DNA from 3 places in the Bradyrhizobium sp. CCBAU 051011 genome. Region 3 is predicted to be linked to each of the others. Evidence: predicted binding sites of a transcription regulator. Region 3 holds the regulator's gene; each other region holds the start of a gene.
What was found. The regulator PhoB, encoded in region 3, activates phosphate uptake and scavenging genes when phosphate is short. The targets are predictions, from matches to a motif close to TGTCATNNANCTGTCAT.
Positions count from the first base shown of each region.

Region 1 (6,322 bases), 3.5 Mb from region 3:
CTGCACCGATACGTCGAGCCCGCCGGTCGGCTCGTCCATGAACACCAGTCGCGGCTCGGTGACGAGGTTGCGCGCGATCTGCAACCGCTGCCGCATGCCACCGGAATAAGTCCGCGGCGCGTCGTCGATGCGCGCGGTATCGATCTCGACCCGCTCCAGCCAGGACGAGGCGGTATCGCGGATGCGGCCGTAATGATTCCAGCCCACCGCCATCAGCCGCTCGCCGACATTGGCGCCGGCCGAGACCGCCATCCGCAGGCCCTGCGCGGGGTCCTGGTGCACGTAGCCCCAGTCGGTCCGGAACAGAAAGCGGCGCTCGGCCTCACCTAACGCGGCCAGATCGCGCAGCACACCGTCCCGCATCCGATATGATACCCGACCGGCGCTCGGCGCGAGCTGCGCTGAGAGCAGTTGCAGCAGCGTCGACTTACCCGACCCGGACTCGCCGACGATGGCCAGCACCTCGCCGGCATAGAGCGCAAACGATACGTCGCAGCAGGCGGTGAGCCGGCCGTAATTCTTGCCGAGATGTTCGGCGACCAGCAACGGCTGGTCGTCCGGCGTGACGTCTTGCGGCTCAGACATGCGCCCTCTCCTTGTGCGGCGCGGCGCTCTCGCTGCCGCGATGGCCGGCCGACTGGCGAGACTCGCAATAATCGGTGTCGGAGCAGACAAACATCCGCCCGCCCTTGTCGTCGGTGACGATTTCGTCGAGATAGGAATCGCCGGCGCCGCACAGCGCACAGGGCGCGTCGAACCGGTAGCGCGTAAACGGATGATCCTCGAAGTCGAGCGATACCACAGTGGTATGCGGCGGGATCGCATAGATGCGCTTCTCGCGCCCGGCGCCGAACAATTGCAACGCCGGGCAATTGTCCATCTTCGGATTGTCGAACTTCGGCGTCGGCGACGGGTCCATCACATAACGCGCGTTCACCTTCACCGGATACGCATAGGAGGTCGCGATATGGCCGAAGCGCGCGATATCCTCGTAAAGCTTGACGTGCATCAGGCCGTATTCGCCGAGCGCATGCATGCGCCGCGTCTCGGTCTCACGCGGCTCCAGGAAGCGCAGCGGCTCGGGGATCGGCACCTGATAGACCAGCACCTGCCCGGCATGCAGCGGCGCCTCGGGAATCCGGTGCCGGGTCTGGATCACGGTCGCATCCGCCGTGGCGGTGGTCGTTGCAACGCCCGCCGTCTTGCCGAAGAATTTCCGGATCGAAATCGCGTTGGTGGTGTCGTCGGAACCCTGGTCGATCACCTTCAGCACGTCATCGGGCCCGAGGATCGCCGCAGTGACCTGCACGCCGCCGGTGCCCCAGCCATAGGGCATCGGCATCTCGCGGCTGGCGAACGGCACCTGATAGCCGGGGATCGCAATCGCCTTCAGGATCGCACGGCGGATCATCCGCTTGGTCTGTTCGTCGAGATAGGCGAAATTGTAAGCCGGCGCGTTCATTCCGCGGCCTCCTGCATTTGCGGGGCCTCGTTCGCCTCGGCAAACTCCTGGCGCAATTTGCGTAAGAGGCCGAGCTCGGACTGGAAGTCGACATAGTGCGGCAGCTTGAGATGCTCGACGAAGCCGGTTGCCTGCACATTATCCGAGTGCGACATCACGAATTCCTCGTCCTGACCGGGCGCGATCACTTCTTCGCCGAGCTCGCGGGCGCGCAGGCTGCGATCGACCAGCGCCATCGACATGGTCTTGCGCTCGCTCTGTCCGAAGGCCAGCCCATAGCCGCGCGTAAAACACGGCGCTTCCGTAGCCGAGCCCTTGAACTGGTTAACCATCTGGCACTCGGTTAGCGCGATTGAGCCGAGCGGAACGGCAAAGCCGGCATCCTCGGCCATGAACTCGACCTCCACTTCGCCGAAGCGAATCTCACCCGCGAACGGATGGTTCCGCCCATAGCCGCGCTGCGAGGAGTAGCCGAGCGCCAGCAGAAATCCCTCGTCGGCGCGCGCCAGATTTTGCAGGCGCAAGTCACGATCAGCCGGGAAAATCAGCGGCTCGCGCGTCAGGTCTCCGACCGGAGCATCAGCATCGGCAGCCGGCGAAGGCTCAATCAGCCCGTCGCGGCCGAGAATATCGGTCACACGCGGCGTCGCCGCGGCGGACGCTTCGCCAGTCGCGGGCGCATCCGGCGAACATCCGTCCGCAAGCTGCGGGTCCAGCAGACGATGGGTATAGTCGAAAGTGGGCCCCAGAATCTGCCCGCCCGGAATATCCTTGAACGTCGAGGAAATTCGCCGTCGCACCTGCATCGCGCCGGTGTCGACCGGCTCCGTCGCACCAAAGCGCGGCAGCGTGGCGCGGAAGGCACGTACCAGGAAGATCGCTTCGATCAGGTCGCCCCGCGCCTGCTTGATGGCCAGTGCCGCCAGTTCGCGGTCGTACAGCGAGCCTTCGGTCATGACGCGGTCGACACCGAGCGACAGCTGCTCGGAGATCTGGGCCAACGACAGTTCGGGAACCTCGCGGTCGCCGCGCCGCTCATGCGCCAGCAGGCGGTGGGCGTTCTCGATGGCGCGCTCGCCTCCCTTGACGGCAACATACATCGTCAGCCTCCCCTCACCAGCCGCGTCGTGCGCGGTATCGCAACAATGGCATCGTCATGAACCAGCACGACATCGATGCCGCGCGGAAACAGCGCGGCGTTCACGGCTAGCCGCTCGAACAGATCCTGCGGCTGGATTGAAGCGCGCAGCGTCACGGTTCCGTCGATTCCGGGCCCCCGCAACTCGATCGCGGGACCATCCGACAGGCTTTCGACCTGCAGGATCAGCGTCGTTGAACGATCCGGATATTCGTTGCTGCCGAACGCGAAGCGATCGAGCGACGGCAGGCCGTGCGGATCGCCTACCAGCGCGAAACCGGCAGTCGACGAATCCGAAACGATCGGTGCGCTGGTGTGAAACTTGAGCCATTTGGCGACATCAGCCGTCGCCGACATCCGCCCGTCGAGCCACACCGGCGTATCGTGATCGAACAGCGTCAGCGCGATGGCGGCCGTGCCGCACATCATCGCGTCAGGTGCACCGGCCAGTGACGCGATGCGCTGAATGCTGCCGGGGCGCGCCATGGCATCCATCACGGACCGGAAGGTCGATTGCGCCGACAACACCTTGTCGGCAAATCCTGCGGGCAATTCGGCAACGGTCGTCATATCAGCCCTCACCCCGCACCAGAGTGTAGAAATCGACCCGTGTTGCCGCCGTCTCCGCAGCCTTGCGGTTACGCTGCTCCATCATCACCGTACGCAGCGGCGCAATCACCTCGGCTTCAACCGCGGCCGCGAACTCATCCGACTGCACCATGGCGTCGCACAGCGCGATCAGCTTCGCCTTGCGATGGTCGCGGCCGAGCGTGTAGCCGAAGCCGATTTCTCCGGTCGAAAGCCGCACCGCCGCGCGCGAAATCGTGGCCTCTCCGAGATTAAAGGGGGCGCCATCGCCGCCGATCCGGCCGCGTACCATGACCAGGCCGTTCTCTGATACGCGCAGGTCCTCATGCGCGGGCAACGCAATCGCCTCGAGATGAGCGGCAATGTCGACGACCTCGGAGTGGGCCAGCACCGCCATCGCGGCCTTGCGTCGCGCCTGCCCACCGTCTTCGTCTGCCAGACTTTCGTCACCCGCCATCATATCGACCTTGCCTGAATCAAGTTGTCTATGATACTAGACAACTTGATAACGAAGCGCCATGACAGTTTCGTGACTATGAGGTGATTTTTCTCCGATGCCCGGTTTCGTTCCATGAGCATCCAGGATACGCCCTCCGGCGTTGCGCTGTGGCGGCAGGTCGCCGACGGCATCGAGCGCGGCATCGCCGACGGCCGCTTTGCCGCCGGCGAAAAGCTGCCGGGCGAGATTGAGATCGCCGAAACCTATCGCGTCAACCGCCACACCGTGCGCCGGGCGCTCGCCACGCTTGCCGAACGCGGCCTGGTGCGCGCCGAGCGCGGCAGCGGTACCTATGTCGAGACGGGACGCATCGGCTATCCCCTGCGCTCCCGGACGCGGTTTTCCGAAATCGTCGGGGCCGGGGGTCGGGAGCCGCGCGGGCAGTTCATCGATGCGGCGGAGGAAGCAGCCACGCGTGAACTCGCGCGAGAACTAGGACTAAAGACCGGTGCGCCCCTGGTCCGGATCGAATCGGTGCGGCTCGCCGACCGCGTACCGATCTGCGTCAGCACCACATGGCTTTCGGCCGAGCGCTTCCCCGACGCCGGGAAGGTGTTCGCCAATGTCCGCTCGATGACCAAGCTGGTTGCGCATTACGGGATCCGGGATTTTCGTCGCACGTCCACCCGGATCACTGCGGGCATCGTCGACGCAACCGACGCCGCGCGGCTGGACCTCGCGCTCGGCCGTCCCGTGCTCGTGGTTGACAGCACCGACGTCGATGCCGCGGGCCAGCCGCTGACGACCAAGCGCTCGCGCTTTGCGGCCGAGCGCGTCGAGTTCCTGGTGGAGAATGGTTAGTTTGTAGCTCGTAGGGTGGGCAAAGCGAAGCGTGCCCACCAATCCCGATTGCGGTTTATCGATAGACGATGCGCACAGCGCTAACGCGCCTTTGCCCACTCTACGGAATCATCACGCCAACGCCCGCTGCCCGATGATGGCAAAGCGCAGTTTGCCCGAGATCCAGTCGATGGCGGACACCGCGATCAGGATCATCAGGATCAGGAAAGAGACTTTCTGCCATTCCAGCACACGGATTTGTTCGGCAAGCTGAAGTCCAATTCCGCCTGCCCCGACGATTCCGATAATCGTCGCTGACCGCGTATTCGATTCAAAATAGTAGAGCACCTGACTCAACAAGATCGGAAAAACCTGCGGCAACAATCCGAACCGGACGCTATGGAGATGGTTGCCGCCCGACGATCTGACCCCTTCAGCGGGGTTCTTGTCGGCAGCCTCGATAGCTTCCGAGAATAACTTCCCAAAAGTCCCAAAATCGCTGCAGATGACCGCAAGGATACCTGCAAACGGACCCAACCCTACGACGCCGACCCAGATGAGGGCCCAGATCAAGGTATCGACACCACGGATGGTATCGAGGCTGCGGCGTGTCAAAAGGTGGATGATCCGGTTTGCAACTACATTGCGCGCCGCCAGCAGGGATACCGGTAACGCCAGCAGTGCCCCGCCCAGCGTGCCGAGAAATGCAATCGAAACCGTCTCTCCGAGCGCATGCAGATATTTCAATACTTCCGCCCAGGAACCAGCATTAGGCGGCAACATGAGCCGAACGAATTCACCCAGCCGGACCATTCCGTCAGAGAGTCGGTGAAAGGGAATGTCGAGCTGGACAATCCCGAACAGAAAAAGCGCTATCGCCCCGCCAAAGCCGATTGCGATTTTTGCTCGGTGCCACCAGTCCGGGCGGAAAATGTCCGGATAACGTTCAACGATGCCGGCTCGGTTTTCAAAACTGAAGGAGTTCATGTCGCGGAGCCCTCCAGCCCGAGGAGGCGGTGGCGCACCCGCTCCGTGATAAAGTCGATCAACATGACGGTGACGACAATGAGCAAAAGGATGGCGCTGACATCGGTGTAATAGAATTTGCGGACGGCCTCGATCAAATCCTGCCCGATCCCGCCGGCGCCGACAAAGCCCATCACGGCCGCGCCGCGGACGTTAATCTCGAATCTCAGCAGGGCATAGCTTACGAAGTTCGAGAGAACCTGAGGCACCGCGCCAAACCGGACAATCTGAAGCCAGCTTCCTCCGCTTGCCGCCACCCCCTCGATCGGTTTGCTATCGATATTCTCAACAACTTCGGCGAACTGCTTGCCCAGCGCTCCAGTGGTATGGATTGCGACGGCGAGAACGCCCGGCAGCGGCCCCAGACCAAACGCCAGCACAAAAATCAGGGCAAAGACGATCTCCGGCACGGTCCTGCAAAATTCGAGAACGCGCCGCGTAACAAAAACGGTCGTGCGGGACTTCACGAGGTTGGCCGATGCGAGGAAGCAGAGAACGAAGCCGCATATCGCTCCAGTGAGCGTTCCCATATACGCGATCAGCAACGTGTCTCCGAGAAGTCGCGTCCAGCGAGGCAGTCCCCAAAGCCACTCCGTGAGATCAACCCACGCAGTCGAGAACGAAAATTTAGGGGCGATGCTGGCAAAATAGGCCGGGAAGCGCCAGAAATTCTCGACGAAATTCCCAAAGTTGACATCGCCCATCCAGCCAGCAGCAATCGCCGCGGCGATCAGGACCGCCGAACCTAGCCAAACGCGCCGCCGCTTGGCGGCAACCGCAGCCGCATAGCGATCAGCGAGCTCTCGCAGCCTGGCTTCCGGAAATTCGG
Region 1 is NZ_CP022222.1:5,153,162-5,159,483, reverse strand. Features, by position in the region: gene phnK (phosphonate C-P lyase system protein PhnK) at 1-585, opposite strand, end outside; gene ACH79_RS24045 (alpha-D-ribose 1-methylphosphonate 5-phosphate C-P-lyase PhnJ) at 578-1,462, opposite strand; gene ACH79_RS24040 (carbon-phosphorus lyase complex subunit PhnI) at 1,459-2,562, opposite strand; gene phnH (phosphonate C-P lyase system protein PhnH) at 2,565-3,170, opposite strand; gene phnG (phosphonate C-P lyase system protein PhnG) at 3,172-3,645, opposite strand; gene phnF (phosphonate metabolism transcriptional regulator PhnF) at 3,760-4,488, shown strand; gene phnE (phosphonate ABC transporter, permease protein PhnE) at 4,600-5,454, opposite strand; gene phnE (phosphonate ABC transporter, permease protein PhnE) at 5,451-6,322, opposite strand, start outside.
Region 1: phnF (phosphonate metabolism transcriptional regulator PhnF) is a predicted target of PhoB. The motif match lies at 3,707-3,723, and genes of this name have one in related genera.

Region 2 (6,322 bases), 4.3 Mb from region 3:
TAGTCGAGGAAGAACAGCGGTTCCGCGCCCTGCACCACGAGGTCGTTGACCGACATCGCCACCAGGTCGATGCCGATGCCGCCATGCAGCCCGGTCTCGATCGCGATCTTGACCTTGGTGCCGACGCCGTCGGTCGCCGCCACCAGGACGGGGTCCTTGAACCCCGCCGCCTTGAGGTCGAACAGCCCGCCGAATCCGCCGATTTCGGCGTCGGCGCCGGCCCGGGCGGTGGCGCGCACCATCGGCTTGATGAGGTCGACCAGGCGGTTGCCTGCGTCGATATCGACCCCCGAATCCGCGTAAGTCAGCCCGTTTTTGCGGTCGTTCATGCCCAAATTCCAGTATGATGACCGCTGGTTACGAGGAATTCCGCGATCCTGCAATGGCTCGCAAGCGCTTGGCGCATATACTATGTAGATAAGAGCCGGCTGAACCCGCCAGGGGCCGGATCTAAGGCCGGGAGCCGGGAAGCGACCGAGTTGAGTATTCCGAACATCATTACGCTGGGGCGCATCATTCTGGTCCCGGTCATCGTCTGGGCGATCGTTTCCAGCCAGATGGAAATTGCGTTTGCGATCTTCGTCGTTGCAGGCGTCAGCGACGCCGTCGATGGCTTTCTCGCCAAGCGCTTCAACATGTCGAGCGAGCTCGGCGCCCTGCTCGACCCGCTCGCCGACAAGGCGCTCCTGGTTTCGATCTTCGTGGCGCTCGGCATCTGGGGCGCGGTTCCGCGCTGGCTCGTCATCCTGGTGGTGTCGCGCGACATCATGATCGTCACGGCGGTGATCGTGTCATGGCTGTTCGACAAGCCGATCCCAATGAAACCCCTGATGGTGTCGAAGCTCAACACGGTGGCGCAGGTGGCGTTCGCAGCGCTGGTGCTGGCCTCGCTCGGTTTCAATTTCAAGCCGGCGCCCTATGACGTGATCCTGATGGGTTTTGTTACAGTCTTTACTTTGGTTTCGGTCTCGCTCTATCTCGTCGAGTGGGTTCGGCACATGAGCACGATCGAAGCGCGCTAGCTTCTTCCTTTATTTGATGCGTTTTCCTCACGCGAACCCGTAGCCATTTCGCTTGAAAACGCTATGAATGCCCTGGAATCCCGGCCTGGAGACTTGCGTGGCAGTTCGCGTTCAACCTCGTCAGCTTGCTTTCTCGCTGCCGCATGCGGAGAGCCTGACCCGCGACAATTTCCTGGAAGGGCCTGCCAATGAAGCCGCGCTCGCGCTGATCGAAAGCTGGCCGGACTGGCCGAACCGCGTGATGGTGCTGATGGGACCGGAGGGCTCCGGCAAGAGCCACCTCGCCGCGATCTGGGCCGAACAGGCCGGCGCGCGCTCGATATCGGCACACGCGCTTACCCCCGCTTCCGTCCCCGGTGCGCTCACAACCGGGGCATTGGTGGTCGAAGACCTGAAGCCGGCCGACTTCGATGAGCGCGCAATGTTTCACCTCCTGAATCTGGCGCGCGAGGACGGGGCTTTCATCCTGATCACGGCTCGCGTTCCGCCGGCTTCGTTCGAGCTCGAATTGCGCGATCTCAGGTCGCGGCTGCGCGCCGCACCCGCCGTGTCGCTGTTGCCGCCCGACGACCTGTTGTTTCGCGGCCTGATCGTCAAATTCTGCGCCGACCGCCAGTTGAGCATCGACGAGACGGTTGTGAGCTATCTCGCCAGCCGGATCGAGCGCTCCTATGCCGCCGCCCGCCGGGCGATCGAGCTTCTGGATACCGAGGCGCTGCGGCTCGGCCGGCCCGTGACCCGGGCCCTGGCCGCAGAACTGCTGCGGAACGCCTGAAGGGCGAGGGTGCGTGCTGCGTCCTGTCGCCTTGACGGCGGCATTGGGCGGAACATCAATGTCATTGAAACGTCATCGGAATATCACATGGTTTGGGCGGCATTCGCTTAAATAAATGCCGGCGCCCCAGCCCGAGATGGATCAAAGCCTCATGGAATCGGCCCAAGTTATTGATATCAAAGAAAAAGAACAAATTGCCGAGGCGCCTCCCGCGATTGCCACCAGCCCCGAGCGGTTCATCAACCGGGAACTATCCTGGCTGCATTTCAACCGTCGGGTGCTCGAGGAATCGGTCAATCCCGGCCATCCCGCGCTGGAGCGGGTGCGGTTCCTGTCGATTTCCGCCAATAACCTTGATGAGTTCTTCATGGTCCGCGTCGCCGGTATCAAGGCACAGGTCCGCGAAGGCATTGCCGAACGCAGCCCCGACGGGCTCACGCCGTCCGAGCAGCTCTCCCTCATCAACAAGACGGTTTCGGAGCTCGCTTCCGACCAGCAGGCGATCTGGCGCGATCTGCGCGCCATGCTTTCGGATGCCGGCATCAAGCTGGTCGACGGCCACGACTTCACCAAGACGGAGCGCGGCTGGCTCGAGGATCACTTCCTCCGTAACATCTTCCCGCTGCTGACGCCGCTGGCGATCGATCCGGCGCACCCCTTCCCCTTCATCCCGAGCCTCGGCTTCACCATCGCGCTGCAATTGGCGCGGACTTCCGACGGCAAGGCGATGAACGCGCTGATCCGCATGCCCGGCAAGATCGACCGCTTCATCCGCATGCCTCCGACCGGCGATGGCGCCGTGCATCTGATCCCGCTGGAGCAGGCCACCGGCCTGTTCATCGGCCGCCTGTTCCCCGGCTACACCGTGAAGGGCCAAGGCGCTTTCCGCATCATCAGAGACTCCGAACTCGAAATCGAGGAAGAGGCCGAAGACCTGGTCCGCCTGTTCGAGACCGCGTTGAAGCGGCGGCGGCGCGGCTCGGTGATCCGGCTGGAGATGGAAGCCAAGATGCCCGAAGAGCTGTGCGCCTTTGTGCGGCAAGCGCTTTCGGCGGCGGACGACGAAGTGTTTCTGGTCGATGGCGTGCTGGCGATGAACGAGCTCTCGCAGCTCACGCGGCTCGACCGGCCCGACCTCGAATTCACACCCTATGTGCCGCGGCATCCCGAGCGGGTGCGCGACCATGGCGGCGACATCTTCGCGGCGATCCGGCAAAAGGACCTGATCGTCCATCACCCCTATGAATCCTTCGACGTCGTCGTGCAGTTCCTGCAGCAGGCGGCGCGCGATCCTGACGTCGTCGCCATCAAGCAGACGCTCTATCGCACCTCGAACAATTCACCGATCGTGCGCGCGCTGGCCGAGGCCGCCGAGGCCGGCAAGTCGGTGACGGCGCTGATCGAGTTGAAGGCGCGGTTCGACGAGGAGGCCAATATCCGCTGGGCGCGCGACCTCGAACGCGCCGGCGTGCAGGTCGTGTACGGCTTCCTCGAACTGAAGACGCACGCGAAGCTTTCGATGGTGGTGCGGCGCGAGGGTGGTAACCTCACGACCTATGTGCATACCGGCACCGGCAATTATCATCCGGTCACCGCACGCATCTATACCGACCTCTCCTACTTCACCTCGGACCCCATCATCGGCCGCGATGCGGCGCGGGTGTTCAACTACATCACCGGCTATGCCGAGCCGAGCGACATCGAGCGGATGGCGGTGTCGCCGCTGACGCTGCGCAAGCGCATCATCGAACATATCAAAGGCGAGACCAATCACGCCCGACACGGCAAGCCGGGAGCGATCTGGATGAAGATGAACTCGCTGGTCGACCCCGATGTCATCGACGCGCTGTACGAAGCGTCGCAGGCCGGCGTGTCGATCGACCTGGTGGTGCGTGGCATCTGCTGCCTGCGGCCGGGCATTCCCGGATTTTCCGAGAACATTCGGGTCAAATCGATCATCGGCCGCTTCCTTGAGCACGGCCGAATCTACTGCTTTGGTATGGGGCAAGGCCTGCCCGGCCCGAAGTCGGCTGTGTATATCTCGTCCGCCGACATGATGCCGCGGAACCTCGACCGCCGCGTCGAAGTGCTCTGTCCACTGCAAAATCCCACGGTACATCAGCAGGTTCTCGAACAGATCATGGTCGCGAACCTGAAGGATACCGAGCAGAGCTGGCAGTTGTTGCCGGATGGGTCCTCAACGCGTATGAAGGCCGCGAAAGGCGAAGAGCCGTTCAACTTGCACAATTACTTCATGACGAATCCGAGCCTGTCTGGTCGTGGAAAGTCTCTCAAGGAATCTTCGCCGCGCCGGCTCACGCGCCGTAACGAGCGCCAACCATCGTCATAAGGGGCCGCGGCTGTGAAGCGGCCGCGAAAGCGCGCTTCCAGCGTCGCCGTCATCGACATCGGTTCGAACTCGGTTCGTCTCGTCGTCTATGAGACGATGGCGCGCAGCCTTGTCACCATCTTCAATGAGAAGGCGCTGTGCGGGCTCGGCCGCGAGGTGCAGAGCACCGGTCTGATGGCCGAGGATGCCGTTGCCAGGGCGCTGACGGCGCTCAGGCGATTCCGGGCGCTGTGCCGTATCCAGCAGGTGGGACGCGTCTTCGCCATTGCGACTGCCGCCTGCCGCGACGCCAAGAACGGTCCTGACTTCATCGCCAAGGCCGAGCGTATCTGCGGCACACCGATTCAAATCCTATCGGGACCGCGCGAAGCAAAGCTTTCCGCGCTCGGTGTCGTCTCTGGAATCCACAATCCCGACGGCATCGTCGGCGACCTCGGCGGCGGCTCGCTTGAATTGATCGACGTGCAGAAAAGCCGGGTTCACAGCGGCGTCACGTTGCCGCTCGGAAGCCTTGCGCTGCAGGACCTGTCCGACAAATCGTTGAAGCGCGCCGAACGCATCGTGCGCGACGATCTGTCCGGTGTTGCCCAGCTCAAGGCCGCCCGCGGCCGCACCTTTTACGCCGTCGGCGGCACCTGGCGCGCACTGGCGCGCATCCACATCGTCCAAAGCGGCTATCCGCTGCGCGTGATGCACGGCTATTCGATACCCGCCGCCGACGCGCTTGATTTCGCCCGACGCTTGCGCCGGCTCGCGGCCGCCAACATGCTCGCCGATATCGAGGTAGTCGCCGATGCGCGGCGGCCGCTGCTGACCTACGCGGCGCTGGTTCTCGAATACATCATCCTTGTCGGCCGGCCGAAGACGATCGTGTTCTCGACCTTCGGCGTCCGTGAAGGCCTGCTCTATGAAATGCTCCCGCAACAGGAGCGCGCCAAGGACGGTTTTATCTGTGCCGCCCAAACCCTGAACGGGCTGCTGTCGCGCTCGGCCCGCCACGCCGAAGAACTGGTCGGCTGGACCGATCGGCTGGTGCGCGTGGTGAGGCTGCGTGAGACCGACGAAGACCGAAGGCTGCGCCATGCCGCCTGCCTGCTTTCCGACATCGGCTGGCGCGTGCATCCCGATCATCGCGGCGAGGAGACGCTGAGCCTGATCACCAACGGCAATTTCGGCTCGATCAGCCATCAGGGCCGCGCCTTCGTCGCGCTGTCAGTGTTTTATCGCTACGCAGGCCTCAGCGAGGAAAACGAGCCGCCGGAGCGCATCCGCGAGCTGGTGCCGCCGGCGATGGACGAACGCGCTCGCATTCTCGGCGCCGCCTTCCGCGTCGCGCACCTGATCTCGGCGGCGCGCACCGGCGTGTTGCCCGCGACCCACTTCCGCACCCAGGGCCGCAAGCTGATGCTGGTGTTCGAGCATCGCATGGTCGACCTCGTCGCCGACCGCGTCGGCAGCCGCTTCAAGCAATTGGCGCGCCTGGTCGGGCGCGCCGGATCGATCGTGCGGTAGTGAACGTTGGTCTCTCGCGTCGATAACGCGGCATCCAATTGAGCAGAGCGCTCAAACCGCTCGCTGCCTCCCAGCAAAGAACCCATATATCAGCAGCACGATGATCGCCCCGACGACAGCACCAATGAAACCGGCCCCCTCGCCCGTGTTGTACCAACCGAGAGCTTGCCCGAGATAGGAGGCGACGAACGCGCCTACGATGCCCAGAATGGTCGTCATAATGAACCCTGACGGCTCATTGTTTCCGGGCATGATAAACTTTGCAACGACACCCGCCAAAAATCCGATAATGATGGTCCAGATTATGCTCATCCTACCATTTCCCTGTGCTCGATGAATTAAGCGTCGCGCGGAGGTAGACGACCGTCCGGCGTGTATTTGTCGACGGCTGTTGGCAGTTCTCGCGAAAGTCGGTCGAGAATTTCTTCTTGCGAAAGCCCCGTCTGCTGCGTCAACGTCGCCAAAACATCCTGACCGATGGCTTGCTTGAGCTCGGGAGGCGAAATCTCCTTATTGGGGCCGTGGCCGATCCACGATTCCGCAGCCTCGCCTTGACCGTTCTTCTTGAATTGTTCGAATAATTCGCCGAGACCGCCACCAAGCAGGCCTCCGATACCCGCACCGCCCAGCATGTTACTCAGCACATCACTTTGCCCCGGCGGC
Region 2 is NZ_CP022222.1:6,515,862-6,522,183, reverse strand. Features, by position in the region: gene purM (phosphoribosylformylglycinamidine cyclo-ligase) at 1-329, opposite strand, end outside; gene ACH79_RS30585 (CDP-alcohol phosphatidyltransferase family protein) at 480-1,022, shown strand; gene ACH79_RS30580 (DnaA ATPase domain-containing protein) at 1,120-1,797, shown strand; gene ACH79_RS30575 (RNA degradosome polyphosphate kinase) at 1,949-4,147, shown strand; gene ppx (exopolyphosphatase) at 4,160-5,659, shown strand; gene ACH79_RS30565 (GlsB/YeaQ/YmgE family stress response membrane protein) at 5,711-5,971, opposite strand; gene ACH79_RS30560 (YidB family protein) at 5,998-6,322, opposite strand, start outside.
Region 2: ACH79_RS30575 (RNA degradosome polyphosphate kinase) is a predicted target of PhoB. The motif match lies at 1,857-1,873, and genes of this name have one in related genera.

Region 3 (6,322 bases):
CGGTGGTGGTCCGCACCACCGAGGACATGCTCGGCCTGGTGCCCAATCCCTTGCGCGAGGCGGCGTCCGCGCTCGGCATGCCGCGCTCGCTGGTGATCCGGCGGATCGCCTACCGCGCCGCGCGCGCCGGCCTGATCACCGGCGTCCTGCTGGCCACCGCCCGCGTCGCCGGCGAAACCGCGCCGCTGCTGTTCACCGCGCTGTCCAACCAGTTCTTCAGCCTGGATATGACCAAGACGATGGCGAACCTGCCGGTCACCATCAACAACTTCGTCCAGAGCCCCTATGCCTACTGGAAGCAGCTCGCCTGGGCCGGGGCCCTGCTGATCACGCTCACCGTACTTGCCCTGAATATTGGCGCGCGCATTCTTGGCGCCGAGAGGACATCCAAATGACCGATCTCTCCGTATCCGTGAGTTCCGCGAGCGGGCCCGTTCCGCAGGTAGCGCTGCCCGAGGCCGCGCCGAAGGTGACCGCCCGCGGCCTGAACTTCTACTATGGCGAACATCACGCGCTGAAGAACATCAACCTGACGCTCGGCACCCACCGCGTCACCGCCTTCATCGGCCCATCCGGCTGCGGCAAGTCCACGCTGCTGCGGATCTTCAACCGGATGTACGACCTTTATCCCGGCCAGAAGGCGACCGGTCAGCTGATGCTCGACCAGACCAACATCCTTGACCCCAAGCTCGACCTCAATTTGCTGCGGGCCCGCGTCGGCATGGTGTTCCAGAAGCCGACGCCGTTCCCGATGACGATCTACGAAAACATCGCCTTCGGCATCCGCCTCTATGAGAAGATCTCGAAGTCGGAAATGGACGGCCGGGTCGAGAAGGCGCTGCGCGGCGGCGCGCTGTGGAACGAGGTCAAGGACAAGCTGAACGCCTCCGGCCTCTCGCTGTCCGGCGGCCAGCAGCAGCGGCTCTGCATCGCCCGCACGGTCGCTGTCAGGCCCGAGGTAATCCTGTTTGACGAACCCTGTTCGGCGCTCGACCCGATCTCGACCGCCAAGATCGAGGAACTGATTCAGGAACTGGCGGAGGACTACACCATCGCCATCGTCACCCATAATATGCAGCAGGCGGCGCGCGTCTCCGACAAGACCGCCTTCATGTATCTCGGCGAGCTGATCGAATTCGACGACACCAACAAGATCTTCACTTCGCCGAGCGACCGACGCACCCAGGATTACATCACCGGCCGGTTCGGCTGAGGAGACAAGACATGGCTTCCGAGCACACCGCCAAGGCGTTCGACAGCGACCTTCAGGAACTCACCCGCCTGGTCGCGGAGATGGGCGGCCTGGCCGAACGCATGATCACCGAATCTGTCGACGCGCTGGTCCGCCGCGACGTCGCACTCGGCAAGCGCGTCGTCGCAACCGATGTCGAGATCGACCGCCTGCAGCATTTGATCGAGGAGCGAGCGGTATTGACCATCGCCCGCCGCCAGCCGATGGCGATCGACTTGCGCGAAATCGTCGGCGCCATGCGCGTCGCCACCGATCTGGAGCGGATCGGCGATCTCGCCAAGAACATGGGCAAGCGGGTCGCGGCCCTGGAGAACGATTTCCAGCCGCTGAAGCTGATGCGCGGCCTCGAACACATGACCGATCTGGTGCAAACGCAGGTCAAGTCGGTGCTGGACGCCTATGCCGCGCACGACCTGCCGGCGGCAATGGCGGTCTGGAAAGGCGACGAGGAAGTCGACGCCATCTGCACCTCGCTGTTCCGCGAACTTCTCACCTACATGATGGAAGACCCGCGCAACATCTCGTTCTGCATTCATTTGATGTTCTGCGCCAAGAATATTGAGCGGATCGGCGACCACGCGACCAACATCGCCGAAACCGTGTTCTACATGATCGAGGGACAGCAGATGCTCGACAAGCGCCCGAAGGGCGACATGACGACGTTTGCTACGACCGTGCCGAATAGTTGACGTAGCGTTTTCGAGCGAAGTGGAGGCCGGTTCGCGTGAAGAAAACGCGTCAGACAGAAGAGGCAAGAAAAGGATGAGCGCACGCATTATGGTGGTCGAGGACGAGGAAGCGCTGACCACGCTGTTGCGCTACAACCTCGACGCTGAAGGCTATGAGGTCGAGACCGTAGGCCGCGGCGACGACGCCGATACGCGGCTGAAGGAGCGCGTGCCCGACCTCGTCGTGCTCGACTGGATGCTGCCGGGCCTCTCCGGCATCGAGCTGTGCCGCCGCCTGCGCGCTCGCCCCGAAACCAAGCAACTACCGATCATCATGCTGACCGCGCGCGGCGAGGAGAGCGAGCGGGTGCGGGGGCTTGCGACCGGTGCCGACGACTACATCGTCAAGCCGTTCTCGGTGCCGGAACTCCTGGCGCGGGTGAAAGGCCTGTTGCGTCGGGCAAGCCCGGAGCGGCTCGCTACCGTGCTGACCTATGGCGACATCGAACTCGACCGCGAGAAACGCCGCGTCGCGCGCTCCGGCCGCCAGATCGACCTCGGCCCGACCGAATATCGCCTGCTGGAATTTTTCCTCGAACATCCCGGCCGCGTGTTCAGCCGCGAGCAATTGCTCGACAGCGTCTGGGGCCGCGACATCTATATCGACGAACGCACCGTCGACGTCCACATCGGCCGCCTGCGCAAGCTGCTCAACCCCGGCCGCGAGCAGGACCCGATCCGTACCGTGCGCGGCGCCGGTTATGCGCTGGATGACCGGTTTGCCAAGGTGGAGCCGTAAGGCTTCGCTATCATCCGCGCAAACTCCACCGTCGTCCCCGGCAAAGCGGCAGCTCTCTCATCGTCATTGCGAGCGAAGCGAAGCGAAGCAATCCATAGTGCCACGCGGCAAGTATGGATTGCTTCGTCGCTTTCGTTCCCTTGCGCAAAAGCTTCGGCGTTTGTCGCTGGCAATGACGGTGGTTGCCGCATCGGCGATCCGGGTGAGGGGGCACAGGTCTATCGATAGACCACAATCGCGGACAGAGTCCCTCACCCCAACCCTCTCAGCGCGAGCTTCGCTCGTCGTGGCCCCGCAAGAGCGGGGCGAGGGAGCGCACCTTGCGCGGAGCGCTTACGTCTCGCGCAAATGAGCGCGCCTTACCTCGTCTGCTTCGGCTGCTGCCGCCGCCGATCGGCGGCCGGTTGATACGCCACGCGCGAGTGATGCGCGCAGTAGGGCAGGCCGCTGAGCGCCTTGCCGCCGCAGAAGAAGAATTCCGGGCTCGAAGGATCGCCGACCGGCCAGTGGCAGGTCGCCTCGTTCAGTTCGAGCAGCGACAGCCGCTGGCTCATCGGCACTACATTGTCGAAGGCGACCGGATCGGCCTCGATCTCCACCTCGAAAGCGTGCGCCAGCGCGGTGTTGCCGCGCGAGACCGGGCGCGACACCCGCATCATCTGCTGGGCGGCGGGGCGTGCCTTGCGCTGCCGCGGAGCGGCCGAGGAGGGACTCTTGGCTCGGCCGGACAGGCCCAGCCGGTGCACTTTGCCGATTACGGCGTTTCGCGTCACATTTCCGAGTTCCGCGGCAATCTGGCTCGCGGACAATCCGGCTTCCCAGAGCTTCTTCAGCTGCTCGACGCGATCGTCGGACCAGGTCAAAACCGTCATCGTAATCTTCCCTTCGCATCGCGCCGGCCAATCGAGGGCAGCGCGGGCGATGTCATTCGTCTCAAAAATCCCTGCGGTCAGAATCCCTTAGCCCTCGCCGGGCGCGTTAACCGCGCCCGAACGTTTACGCCTGCACAAATGGACTCTTAGGGATCAGAACTGCCGCACGAGATGTCGTACCCGACAGCCCAAACGCTACAATATGGCGTGACTCGGGCGCAAGAGTCCGCGCCCCAACGTCCACATCTTCTGACATCTAGGCGTTTCACTGCGTGTTTTCCACCACACCGCAATCCTACGGATTTTGGCATCTTGCACTGCAGGAAAGGCCGTTCCGTGGCGTGTTGACAGCGCTCCCGGCCGACATAGAATACCTCTCACGTGCCGCCCTTAAGAGGCGGCACGTTTCGTTTTCGCCAGACCGGCTGCTGCCGCGTTCGCGCCACTGCCTGCGTGTCCCCGGCCGGTCAACCTTCAGTGCAAACCTTTTGTGATTGCCATGACCAATAGCGCCACGTCGCATCTGCTTCCCGTCTTCGCCAGGGTCGATCTCGGCTTCGAAAGCGGCGAGGGCTGCTGGCTGACCGCAACCAATGGCGAGCGCTATCTCGATTTCACCTCGGGCGTCGCGGTGAATGCGCTGGGTCACTGCCATCCGCATCTGATCAAGGCGCTGCAGGAACAGGCGACGAAACTCTGGCACATGTCGAACCTGTTCAAGTCGCCCGATGGCGAGAAGCTGGCCGCGCGGCTGTGCGAGCAGAGCTTTGCCGACCTGGTGTTTTTCTGCAATTCGGGCGCCGAGGCGATGGAAGGCGTGATCAAGGTCGTGCGCCGCTATCAATTCTCCAAGGGCCATCCCGAGCGCTATCGCCTCGTCACCTTCGAGGGCGCCTTCCACGGCCGCACGCTGGGCACGCTCGCGGCCACCGGCTCCGCCAAATATCTCGAAGGCTTTGGCCCGCCCATGGACGGTTTTGACCAGGTGCCGCATGGCGATTTGGAAGCCGTGAAGAAGGCGATCGGTCCCAACACCGCGGGCATCCTGATCGAGCCGGTGCAGGGCGAAGGCGGCGTGCGCTCGGCGCCGCAATCCTTCTTCAAGGCGCTGCGCCAGCTCTGCGACGAGAAGGGCCTGTTGCTCGCGTTCGACGAGGTGCAGACCGGCATGGGCCGCACCGGCGATCTGTTTGCCTACAAGCGCGTCGGCGTCACGCCGGATGTGATGTCGCTGGCGAAAGCGCTCGGCGGCGGTTTTCCGATCGGTGCGGTGCTGGCGACGGCGGAGGCCGCGAGCGGCATGACGCCCGGCTCGCACGGCTCGACCTTCGGCGGCAATCCGCTGGCGATTTCAGCCGCCAACGCCGTGCTCGACGTGATGCTGAAGCCCGGCTTCTTCGATCATGTGCAGAAAATGTCGCTGCTGTTGAAACAGAAACTCGCCTCGGTGGTCGATCGCTATCCTGCCGTGCTCTCGGAAGTGCGCGGCGAGGGACTTCTGGTCGGCGTCAAGGCCGTGGTGCCCTCGGGCGATCTCGTCAATGCGTTGCGTGACCAGAAATTGCTCACCGTCGGCGCCGGCGACAATGTGGTGCGATTCCTCGCGCCCTTGATCGTGACCGAGGCCGAGATCGATCAATCCATCCAGATGCTGGAACGCGCCTGCGGCGCGCTGTCGGCTACGCAGTTGAAGAAGGCGGCGGGATGATGAGCAAGTCCGTCCGCCATTTCCTCGACATCAACGAGTTGCCGCCAAAGGAGCTGCGCAACATGCTGGCGCTGGGCGCCGACATGAAGGCGAAGCTCAAGGCTCATGAAAAGGGCAAGAAGCCGCTCGAAGGCAAGACGCTGGCGATGATCTTCGAACGTCCCTCGACCCGCACGCGCGTCTCGTTCGACGTCGGCATGCGCCAGCTCGGCGGCGAGTCGATCATGCTGACGGGCGCGGAGATGCAGCTCGGCCGCGGCGAGACCATCGCCGACACCGCGCGCGTGCTGTCGCGCTATGTCGATGCGATCATGATCCGCATCCTCAACCACGATGCGCTGCTCGAGCTTGCCGCGCACGCCACCGTGCCCGTGATCAACGGCCTGACGCGGCGCTCGCACCCCTGCCAGGTGATGGCCGACCTGATGACCTTCGAAGAGCATCGCGGGCCGATCGAGGGCAAGACCGTGGCCTGGACCGGCGACGACAACAACGTGCTGGCGTCCTGGGCGCACGCGGCCGAGCGTTTCAAGTTCCAGCTCAATGTCGCGACCCCGCCGGAGCTTGCGCCGAAAAAGGTGATGCGCGACTGGATCAAGGCGACCGGCGCGCCGATCGTGCTTGGTACCGATCCGGAAGCCGCCGTGCGCGGCGCCGATTGCGTCGTCACCGACACCTGGGTCTCGATGGGCGACAAGGAGGGCGAGCACCGCCACAACGTGCTGAAGCCCTATCAGGTCAATGAGAAGCTGATGTCGCTGGCCAGCAAGGACGCGATCTTCATGCACTGCCTGCCCGCCCATCGCGGCGAGGAGGTCACCGATGAGGTGATCGACGGCCCGCAATCGGTGGTGTTCGACGAGGCCGAAAATCGCCTGCACGCGCAAAAGGGCATTCTGGCCTGGTGTTTCAACGAAGTGGCGTAGGCCTTGATGTCGTCCCTGCCTAGTGCGCGATTGCGCACGGGAGCAGGGACCCATACCGCGTGATCTCGCGTTCTTTGCGCGGTATGGCAGACATCGT
Region 3 is NZ_CP022222.1:1,697,497-1,703,818, reverse strand. Features, by position in the region: gene pstA (phosphate ABC transporter permease PstA) at 1-395, shown strand, start outside; gene pstB (phosphate ABC transporter ATP-binding protein PstB) at 392-1,213, shown strand; gene phoU (phosphate signaling complex protein PhoU) at 1,225-1,941, shown strand; gene phoB (phosphate regulon transcriptional regulator PhoB) at 2,015-2,719, shown strand; gene ACH79_RS08165 (GcrA family cell cycle regulator) at 3,079-3,591, opposite strand; gene ACH79_RS08160 (aspartate aminotransferase family protein) at 4,091-5,299, shown strand; gene argF (ornithine carbamoyltransferase) at 5,299-6,225, shown strand.